DNA from 2 places in the Paenibacillus sp. B1-35 genome. Region 1 is predicted to be linked to the other one. Evidence: riboswitches for the same ligand, from Rfam matches in the RefSeq annotation. Region 1 holds a riboswitch; the other holds the start of a gene.
What was found. A riboswitch is a leader RNA that binds a small molecule or an ion and turns the genes downstream of it on or off. The one in region 1 is predicted to bind glycine.
Positions count from the first base shown of each region.

Region 2: it holds a riboswitch for glycine, as region 1 does, so the genes downstream of both, ACQ5BJ_RS01415 (alanine/glycine:cation symporter family protein) here and gcvH (glycine cleavage system protein GcvH) in region 1, are expected to answer to the same signal.

Region 1 is NZ_JBCHVJ010000001.1:139,618-145,231, forward strand. It holds gene gcvPA (aminomethyl-transferring glycine dehydrogenase subunit GcvPA) at 1-416, opposite strand, end outside; gene gcvT (glycine cleavage system aminomethyltransferase GcvT) at 413-1,540, opposite strand; glycine riboswitch at 1,639-1,762, opposite strand; glycine riboswitch at 1,766-1,860, opposite strand; glycine riboswitch at 2,024-2,132, shown strand; gene gcvH (glycine cleavage system protein GcvH) at 2,320-2,709, shown strand; gene murI (glutamate racemase) at 2,890-3,723, shown strand; gene ACQ5BJ_RS00740 (GNAT family N-acetyltransferase) at 3,683-4,276, shown strand; gene ACQ5BJ_RS00745 (DUF5316 family protein) at 4,403-4,705, opposite strand; gene ACQ5BJ_RS00750 (MBL fold metallo-hydrolase) at 5,007-5,614, opposite strand, start outside.
Region 2 is NZ_JBCHVJ010000001.1:291,284-296,897, forward strand. It holds gene ACQ5BJ_RS01410 (pyridoxal phosphate-dependent decarboxylase family protein) at 84-1,556, shown strand; glycine riboswitch at 1,725-1,829, shown strand; gene ACQ5BJ_RS01415 (alanine/glycine:cation symporter family protein) at 1,971-3,311, shown strand; gene ACQ5BJ_RS01420 (sigma-70 family RNA polymerase sigma factor) at 3,468-4,013, shown strand; gene ACQ5BJ_RS01425 (DUF4179 domain-containing protein) at 4,010-5,125, shown strand; gene ACQ5BJ_RS01430 (alpha/beta hydrolase) at 5,219-5,614, shown strand, end outside.

The DNA of each region.
Region 1 (5,614 bases):
GCGCCATCATACATGCTTGCATTGGCAACAGCCATGCCTGTCAATTCGCAAATATAGGACTGAAATTCAAAGATTGCTTGCAGCTCACCCTGACTGATTTCAGGCTGATAAGGCGTGTATGCGGTATAAAATTCAGATCTGGAGACCAGATGCTGAATGACAACCGGTATATGATGGTCGTATATTCCTGCGCCAAGGAAGCTGGTGTGGCTCTCATTGTCTGCGTTGCGAGAAGCCAACTGCTTCATATGCTTCATCATGGCTGCTTCATCTAGTGGTTCGGACATAGGAAGCACACCATTGTAACGAATGGATGCTGGTATATCGCGGAACAGATCTTCCATGGAAGAGATGCCAATCTGCTGCAGCATGTCGGCTTGATCTTGCTCCGTCATTGGAATGTAACGATGCTTCATGATGGATTCGCTCCTTTGGCAGGGATCGGATTTCGTTTATAAAATGGGGTAGGGACAACGCGGGCTTTCAACTGTTTGCCGCGAATTTCTACCATAACCTCGGTATCGAGTTCTGAAAAAGCGGTTTCAATTAAGGCAAGTCCTAAATTGCGCTTCAATGTTGGCGACTGCGTGCCAGTTGTGACCTCACCAATTACGCGCCCGTTGGCAAGCACCGGATAATGAGAGCGGGGAATGCCTTTATCAATCATTTCAATTCCTACCAGCTTCCTTGCTGGGCCATCAGCTTTTTGCTTCGTAAGTGCAACACGGCCAATGAAGTCGCCTTTATCCAGCTTGACGAATCGTCCGAGTCCAGCTTCAAGCGGTGAGATATCAGCGGTAATTTCTTGTCCATAGAGCGGCAGACGTGCCTCGAAGCGCAGCGTGTCTCTTGCCCCCAGCCCTGCTGGCAGCAAGCCGAATGATTCACCGGCACGAAGCAGTTCAGCCCATACCCCCGGAGCATCTTCTGCGGACAAATAGAGCTCGAATCCATCCTCGCCCGTATAGCCAGAGCGGGATAGAAGAGTTGACACGCCGCATACTTGTGCATCCGTTAGGAAATGAAAAGGTGCAAGCGAATCAATAGGCGCTTCTGATACGGTAGAGAGAATAGCTTGGGCATTCGGCCCTTGAAGGGCGATCAGTGCCGTGCGGTTCGATACATTTGTCAAGGTCACGCCATGAATCAAATGCTTCTGCAGCCATGCATAGTCTTTGTCGATGTTGGAGGCATTGACAACAAGCATATATCGGTCACTCTTCATCCGATAGATGAGAATATCATCGACGACTCCTCCGTCAGGGTAGCACATCAGCGTATATTGTGCTTTCCCGTCCTCAAGCCGCGATACATCATTCGTTGTCATCTGTTGAAGAAACGTTAGGGAAGCCGGGCCGCTAACGATAAACTCACCCATATGGGAAACATCGAACAAGCCTGCCTGTGTGCGCACAGCTTCATGCTCCCGCTGAATACCGATAAATTGAACAGGAAGCTCCCAGCCGCCGAAGTCAATGCAGCGTGCACCGGGAAATGTTGAATATTGATCGAATATTGGCGTTCTCTTCAATTGACTCATGAAATCACCTCGATACGCTTATTTGGACAAACCATTGGTATGCGAACAAAAAAGGACAGCCGAAAGAAAAGTGGATGTGTTATCCTCTTCGTCTCTCGCTCTGTCCTTTGTACCTGAGAGTGTCGCCGAATGCTGCAAACGATTCGTCTGCTTCCGCATGTATCATCGGCTTTCCCCTTGGGTGACTGTATTCGATCTGGTGAATTACAGTGCTCTCCAGAGATGCGTCCGGTAAAAGTCCTTTTGCCTGAGAGATTCACGTCTTACGGCTTACTCCTTCGGCGCTGCTATGTCTCAGCAGTCTCTCCCTTTACCATCATTCGCCATTTTCAACTGTCATCTCTACATTAGTTGAGCCTTCCACACTTTGTCAATTGATATTTTCTTCACATTCGATTTCACTGCTTGTCATATTGACAATCGTACGTATCTTGCAATAATCTAAGGTTGTTATAATTACCCAAATGAAATCGTAATTGCGAACGAGGAAGGTCGGGAGAGTTTGACAATGATGATTGTCAACACCGAAGGAGCAAGTTGCCAGCTGCCGATTGGCAATGAATCTCTCAGGTACAATAACCGCCATTCTGACGCAGCTCTGGAGAGTGCATATTTAGTTGCCACCAAAGGGGTAAGTTCTGCCACTATTGTGCTGGAACGGGATCTCTCAGGTACCGAGGACAGAGAACAAGGCGCTAGGCCGCTCTCTGCCCATTTTAATGATCTCTAATGGATAGACGGCCTAATGAATGACATTATGAATGAAATGGGGCGTTGACATGAGTGAAGTGAAGGATGGATTGCTGTACAGTGAAGAGCATGAATGGGTAATCGCCATAGAAGGCAATACAGTACGAGTTGGCATTACAGATCATGCGCAGGCTCAACTGGGAGACATTGTATTCATCGAGTTTCCTTCAGTAGGAACCAGCTTGTCCGCGGGGGACAGCATGGGCTCCATTGAGTCTGTGAAGACCGTATCTGAGTTGTACTGTCCGGTATCTGGAACGATTACGAAGGTAAATGATGAATTGGAAGCGTCGCCAGAGCTTGTGAACAGCAGTCCATACGGAGACGGCTGGATTGCGGAAGTTGAAGTGGAAGGCAGCGCTGCGGAAGCAGTGAAGCATCTGCTGAATGCTGAGCAATATGCGAAGCTGATTGACTAATAATAGAAGGATCAATGGGTTGTGTACGTAGAACCTGCTGTATCGGTATAATGCTGGTGCAGCAGGTTTTTTTCATCCACAAAGTGAGAAGTTTCGATAGGATTCGCCGCCGAAAAAGAGTACAATAGAAGCATCGACAACCAGACGTTACAATGCTAAATAGAATGCTAGGTGAGTGGAATGACAATCGCTTTTTTTGATTCGGGAATGGGTGGTATTACGGTATTGGCTGAGGCTATGAAGCAGCTGCCACAAGAGCAATATTTGTTTTATGCAGACACGCTTCATGTTCCATATGGGACAAAGTCGCAGCAGGAAGTGATGCGTCATGTGCAATCTGCTGTTGAGGAAATCATGCAGCATCATGTGAAGGCGCTTGTAATCGCGTGCAATACGGCAACGAGTATCGCAGCATCTGAATTGCGGCGGAATTACAATATTCCGATTATCGGCATGGAGCCCGCAGTCAAGCCGGCAGTAGAAATGAATCGCAATAACGGCAAGCGTGTACTTGTATTTGCAACAGCCTTAACGTTAAGCCAAGACAAATACCATACACTGGTCACTCGTCTTGATGAGGAACATATTGTTGATTCGATTCCTTTGCCGGAATTGGTAGAATATTGCGAGCAATTAAACTTTGATAAGGGAGTGATAGGAGACTTCTTTGCACAGAAGCTTGCTGGGATTGACTTGAGTCAGTACGGTACAATTGTGTTAGGGTGTACGCACTACCCCTATTATAAGCACATTTTGAGAGAAATAGTCCCTGATCATATCCAGCTCATTGACGGGAGTCAAGGCACAGTGCAGCGGTTAGCCCAAGTGTTGCAAGAGAAGCAGTTGAATCAGCAATCAGATCAGACAACAAGCCCAACAATTCAATTTATGTGTTCGAGTCATGATCAACAGTACATAAATAAGTTGCAGATTGCACTTCATACCTATCAGACCTTCGGGGGAATGGATACGAATGAACAGTCAATTGTTCGAGCTGACGGGGAGCAGTACTAAGCTGATCCCTATGCTTCCTGAACATACGGAAGATTTATATGAAGCAGCGTCTCATCCAGATATATGGCATTACTTGCCGCGCACGATCCGCAGTCTTGCAGATGCAGAACGGACGATTCATGATGCTGTTCTGAACCGTGAGAAGGGGATCGAGTATCCATTCGTTGTCATTGATCAGCTTACTGGGCGAATAATTGGTGCAACGAGAATTATGAATATGTCCGTCTTGCATCGCTACGCTGAAATTGGCGGTACATGGTATCATCCATCAGTATGGCGTACCCGCATCAATACCGAGTGCAAATATTTGCTTCTGCAATATTGCTTCGAACAGATACATACGATTCGTGTTCAGCTGACGGCGGATGTACGCAATGAACGCTCAAATCGGGCAATCCAACGGTTAGGAGCCGTGCTTGAAGGGAGATTGCGGCGTCATCGGGTGATGGAGGACGGGTATATTCGTGATTCTAATGTGTACAGCATTGTTGATGAGGAATGGCCCCAGGTGAAAGAAAGGCTCGAGCAATTTTTGAATCAGGTATATGTATAAGTTATAACACTATTAATTGTATTGATCGAAGCAAATGGAATATCCATAGTACATGGAGAGGATGTGCCCGCATTGAATTGGCAATCATCCTCTTTTCTTATTTAATGCTGGTTAGAGCGTATCGTATTATAGAACAACAACATAGATGAAAATACATGTTACGATACTCGGCAGCCCCGTTACAAACATTGTGCCGCTAAATTTAAAATTTCTTCGATGGTCTTCGTCAGGGATATGGCCCATATTAAATCGAAGCTTCGTGTTATCATTGAATGCGCCAGTAAAGAGTGAACCAACTGCCCAAAGCCCCAAACCGAAATAGCAGTTAATGTTGAATAGGATATGGGCATCTCCGCCTTGCCAAATAGATGTATACAATACAGTGAGAATAACGAAAATGAGACCAATTGCGAGTCGCCGTGCGATCATGATACACCTCCATTTACCCCATTATTACCCAATTATACATGACAATTGATTCATGTGAAAGTTAGATCAAAATAATTGAGCATAATGTTCAATCGTAAAACTACGATCGAATTGCAGATAACGGACTAGGAGGTTTATTGAGGAGATAGAACCATCTATAGTCAGAATAGGAACCAGTGAGGTTGAAGAAAATGGTTTTTACACTATCAAATATGAAAAGTGTATGATGTGTTGATTTTCAAAGTAAATAGGAGGGCATCTAACGGCGAAGTTCGCAGGTTAGATGTCCCTTTTATTATGGTTACGTGATCGAAGATTGTGACAATTGCAGGATCTGATGATGTATGTTCTGTTTGGACAGCCCGCCATGGTAACAGATAACCGCGTCAATCGGATATTTTGTTAGCTTGCCTAGTGAGCGGATTGCGCTTCCCATGTCCAGCGTCGTATGCGGGACGGGGCCGTGCAAAATCCCTTTATTACTTGTCATGGCGTCAGCGGCTATCAAGATGCGACTGCGCTCCAAATAGATGCTGACATGGCCTGCTGTATGACCAGGAGTATGGATAATTCGAATTCCACCACAGTAAGGAAGAAGATCATGATCCGCAATCAAGCGTGTTACGTTAGCAGAAGGCTGCAAATTGCACATGGCCAATACTTCAGCTCGCTGTTCTTCGGGCAGCAGCGGTAGTACGCTCGCCAGCGCTTCTCGGCGCGGATATTTGCCTTCTATATAGGGAGCGTCCTCCTGGTGAGCTAACACTTCGATACATCCGTTTTTGGAGGCGATAATATCAGGCAGACTGCCGATATGATCGAGATCTTGGTGGGTAAGCAGAACCGCTTGCAGACGATCCAGCGGCACACCGGATTCTCGCATGGCATGCTGGATGCGAATCCAATCGC
Region 2 (5,614 bases), 150 kb from region 1:
GAGGCGCATTATTTGTAATCTTGAACACGAAAGAAACGGCGCCGTCAAGGCGGTTCAGATATGAAGGGGGTTAGCTTTGATTTATGGTACATTTACATCCAACACTTGATCTGTCAACAGAAGAACAGATGGAGTTAGGGAAATATGCGATCGATCAAATCTGTCATTATCTTGAACATACGGATGAGGTAAACGTATCTCCCGAGTTAAACCCAACAGACATTGTACAGTATGCGGAGCAAATCGATTTCCACAACCCAGTTACACCGAAGGAAGCTGTACATTACATTGTAGAAGGGTTGCGGAGATATCAGGTACATACGGCACACCCGGGATATTATGGCTTGTATAATCCGCGTCCGAACTTTATGGGAATCGTGGCAGATACGATAACGGCAGCCTTTAATCCGCAGCTGGCTGTTTGGAGTCATGCTCCTCTGGCAGTTGAAATTGAGAACTATGTATTGCGAGAGTTCGCTGTGCGATTCGGCTACCCGCGAGAAACGTCAAATGGAACATTTACGACGGGAGGAGCAGAAGCTAATTTGACAGCCGTACTTACAGCTCTCTGCGATCATTTCCCGGAATATACAACAAAAGGGCTTGCAAGCCTGGATAAGCCCCCTGTGATGTATGCTTCAAGTGAGAGCCATCATTCCTTAGTAAAAGCGGCTCGTGCCTGCGGATTGGGTACGGATTCTATCCGAAGTATACGATCGAATGCATCTTTGCAGATGGATGCGGAAGCGCTAGCCCTTCAAATACGGCAAGACCGCGAAGCTGGCTTTGCCCCTTTTTTGATTGTGGCTACGGCTGGAACGACAGGTGCAGGGGCCATTGACCCGATTGCGCATATTGCGGAGCTGGCTGAACAGGAAATGATATGGCTGCATGTTGATGCAGCGTATGGCGGTGCTATGATATTGGCGCCAGAATTGGCCAATTGGCTGCAAGGAATTAATAGGGCAGATTCCATTACATTCGATGCACATAAATGGCTGTCTGTACCAATGGGAGCAGGTATGTACTTCACCCGTCATCCCCATATATTGCAGCAGACCTTCCGAATGACAGCGGACTATATGCCCAAGGAAGGCACCGAATTGGAGACGTTTGATCCATACACCCATTCCATTCAGTGGTCACGCAGATTTATCGGGCTGAAGCTATATATGTCGCTTGCAACGGCGGGATGGGAAGGGTACCGGTTACTCGTACAACGACAGATTGAGAGCGGCAATTTTTTGCGGCAGGAGCTTGAACGATCGGGATGGTCGATTATGAATGATACGATAATGCCAGTTGTTTGTTTTAATGATCAGGCAGCATTAGCAAATCATGATATGGATTTCGTACGATTCATACATGAGAAGGTACTTGCTACAGGCAAGGCATGGATCTCGATTTTCACCATACAGGATACCCCGGCGCTTCGTGCTTGTATTACCAATTTTGATACGACCGAACAGCATATGAAAGAATTGATTCACCTACTGAACGAGGCTCGGCAGGAGTATATGACGCAAAATCCATCCTATAATGGGATGATTTACTAAGCAGTTCATATTGCTTAATTCGATGGGGTCAACTATAATATAACCTACAACTTTATAACTGGATGAAGTTTGCGGGAGATAGACAACACGTCTAGCCGAAGGGGTAAGCTCTCAGGCGCTTGGCATACCGAGCAGCAATTGCGAGTATGTATAAGCAGGACCGTAAATGGACAGGACTCTGGAGAGACTCCATCATTGGGGCACCGAAGGGGCAAGACGAATCGCATTGATCGAATCGTTAAAACTCTCAGGTAAAAGGACAGGGATGCAGATGCATAGGAAACATAAGTTTTATTTGGGTTGTATTATCATGTTCCTGGCGAAAGCTTTTTTAATTCTGCACGCATGTCCCCAGAGTCAAATCATACGATTTGGCTCTTTTTATTATTCAAGACGAGGGGAAATGATTTTGCAATGATTGAACATTGGTTAGACAAATTGAACAGTTTCGTATGGGGGGCGCCGCTTCTTATTTTGTTGGTAGGGACGGGGATATTACTCACAATTCGTTTAGGTGTCCTTCAATTGTTTCGCTTGCCGCTTGCCTTGAAGCTCATATTTAAGTCAAAAAACGAGGGGGCTGGTGATGTATCCAGCTTCGGTGCGCTTGCGACTGCACTTGCCGCCACAATCGGAACGGGGAATATTGTTGGTGTTGCGACTGCAATCAAGGTAGGGGGACCAGGTGCGTTATTTTGGATGTGGGTCGCTGCTTTCTTCGGAATGGCTACCAAATATGCGGAGGGGCTGCTAGCCGTTAAGTACCGCAATATTGATGATAATGGACAAATACTCGGTGGGCCAATGTACTATATTGAGAAGGGCTTAGGCATGAAATTCAAGCCTTTGGCTGTGTTCTTCGCCATTAGCGGCGTGCTGGTCGCACTTCTTGGAATCGGTACCTTCCCGCAAATTAATGCGATTGTTACCTCTACTGAGACGAGTCTTGGTGTGCCGGCAATTGTAACTGCGGTCATTGTTACAATTGTTACTGCCCTTGTTACAATCGGGGGGATTCAAAGTATTTCGCATGTGACGACTACGATTGTTCCTGTTATGGCTATCATTTACTTTATCGCTAGCTTCGTCGTGCTCATCACGTTTGCGGATCAGATTCCCCATGCAATGTCCTTAATATTCCATGGGGCATTCAATGCGACTGCAGCTGGAGGAGGTTTCCTCGGCGCCACGGTTATGATGGCGATACGCAACGGAATCGCGAGAGGGGTATTTTCGAATGAATCCGGTCTCGGAAGCGCACCGATTGCTGCAGCAGCTGCCAAGGTGAAATGGCCAGCCGAGCAAGGTCTTATTTCGATGACGGGGACATTCATAGATACGATTATCGTATGTTCGCTGACCGGCTTAACCTTGATCGTAACCGGAGTCTGGAATGGCCCTATGGAAGGTGCTGCTTTGACACAGGCTGCATTTGATGCAGCATTGCCATATGGTTCCTTTGTACTCACGCTATGCTTGATATTGTTTGCCTTTACGACAATATTAGGATGGAACTATTATGGCGAGCGCTGCATGGTTTACTTGTTCGGCGTGAAATCGATCCTGCCTTATCGGCTTGTCTTTATTGCAATCATTGGTTTTGGTGCATTTATAAAGCTCGATATGATATGGAAGCTTGCAGATATCGTAAACGGGTTGATGGCATTGCCGAACTTGATCGCACTGCTTGGGTTGTCTGGCGTAGTCGTTCATGAAACGCGTCTGTACTGGAAACATAAAGAGACGGAAAAATAAATGTTTACATGTAATACTGGTGAGAAAAAGCTGGCAAATGACACGAAAGTGAACATTTGCCAGCTTTTTTTTCGCGAAAGGAAACTTTTTGGCAATCTTATGCATCTAATTAACAGCTAGTCGCGTGTATGGGGTAAAGAAGGGAGAAGAAACGGCTTGTATACCGATATAGAAATCGATATAGAGACAGATGTGAGGTTGGCTAAGGAAGGAAATAAAGAGGCTTTCATTCGTCTCATCAAGAAGCATGAAGTCCAAATGTACAATATGGCCAGATCCATTGTCAGAAGGGATGAAGACTGTGCGGATGCAATGCAGGAAGCCGTGTACAAAGCTTACCGTGCGCTGCCAAGCTTAAATCATCATGCCTACTTTAAGACATGGCTTTTTCGTATATTGATCAATGAGTGCAATATGATCTTGCGGAAGCAGGCTCGTGTTATTATGTTAGCGGAGCTGCCGGAAATCGGAGAGGCTCCTCCGGAAATCAGTGATCGTCTTGATTTGCGTCAAGCGATTTACCGGCTTGAGGAAGTATCTCGAAATATTGTTATCTTGTTTTATTTTCAAGATTTGCCCATGCATCAGATTGCTGAAATGATGGACATGTCCGTCAGTGCGGTAAAGACCCGGCTGCACAGAGCCCGACATACTCTTGCAGATTGGCTGGATGACTCTGTAGAAAGGAAGATGAACGGATGAAACAGATACAACTGCCTATCGAGCAGCAGCTCGAACAACTTAGAGAACCATATAGGAATGAGCTGCCTGAATTCATTCGCAGCCGAATGGATCAGACGTATCATATCATTGAAGACATGCTTCCATTACGGAATCGGCGAAGACGGGCGAGCCGATGGCTGCGGCGAATGTTGATATCAACGGCAGGTGTCGCAGGACTCGGTGTTGTGTTGATTTTTTCAGGTCTTGCCTCTCCAGCGATTGCCCAGACATTGAAGCAGATTCCTCTGATGAACAGTGTGTTCAAGCTGGTTGGGGATCTTGGACTTCAATCTGCAGAGGACAAAGGGATGCTTACTTCCGTTAATCAACGCGTTACCCACAAGGATGTAACATTATCGATTTCGGAATTGATATATGACGGCAGCCGGCTCTCTATTGTACTAAGCAGAGAGGATAAGGAAGGAACTGCGGACTCTTTTTTTCAAAAATGGAACAAGCAGCGAATGCAGGGAACTCAGGGGAATAGTATCGATTTTTACATGCAAGACAAGCAGATAAATACATCAATGGGTCTGCAGCCAGGGGGAGAGCATGCTCCACATTCGATTATTGTTACGGCCTTGGATTCAGCCGATCTGGAGCTTCCTGATTCATTCGAGATGAAAATGGTTGTGTATTTAGCGGATGTTGATCAGAAATACGAGTTCCGCTTCCCGATTAAGAAAGATACTGCCCGCAACATCATTTTGAGAACAGCAGAGAAGAAATTGCATGATTCGATAAATATGAGTATAGATCGCGTTGAAATGACCCCCATCACAACCCGCTTGCTCGTCGGTGTCCACGGGGTAAGCGGAGACGAAGATTATCATAGCATGCTGGAAGCAATACCGGACAAATATAAGGTGGATGATTTCCTCAATCTCGAGTTCGATATCGAGGATGAGCAAGGAAATCTACAAAATGCGATTGCAGGAAATGCTTCAGGGGAGGGTAAAGGCATGATCTTTTCTACGTCATATGAGCCCTTCAAGGCAAAGCCTAAGCTGATCGTTATTAAACCATTTATTAGAAAAGGCTCGGATAAGAACTATATCCCAGAGCTGGAGTTCAGAATACCGGTCAAATAAAAATTGCAATCTTCGACCTTTCCTGTGTAACATAAATACAGATGGATAAATACCACTGAAATCTTGCACTTCAGTCAGAGGAGAATCGGCATAATGGAGATCTTGAATCAATTGGAACCAGGAATTCGAGAAATAGTGAAGCAATTTATTGAAGCAGGACGTCCTTCTGCAAGACTGCAGAGCTTCAATGAACGACGTCAAGGCTATTTGGACTCAGTTGCGCTCGCTGGTGCAGCGGAACCCGTAAGTGAGATCACGGATTGCACGATCGATTCTATCCCTTTACGCATATATCGTCCTTCGCACGAGTCGGATCTTCCCGTCATGATTTACTATCATGGCGGATGTTTCGTTAGTGGTGATTTAGAGACGCATGATCGCCAGCTCAGAGCGCTGGCTAATCTAGCGAAGATACTGATAGTAGCTGTTGACTACCGCTTAGCGCCAGAGCATGTCTATCCTGCTGGACATGATGATGCTTATAAGGCT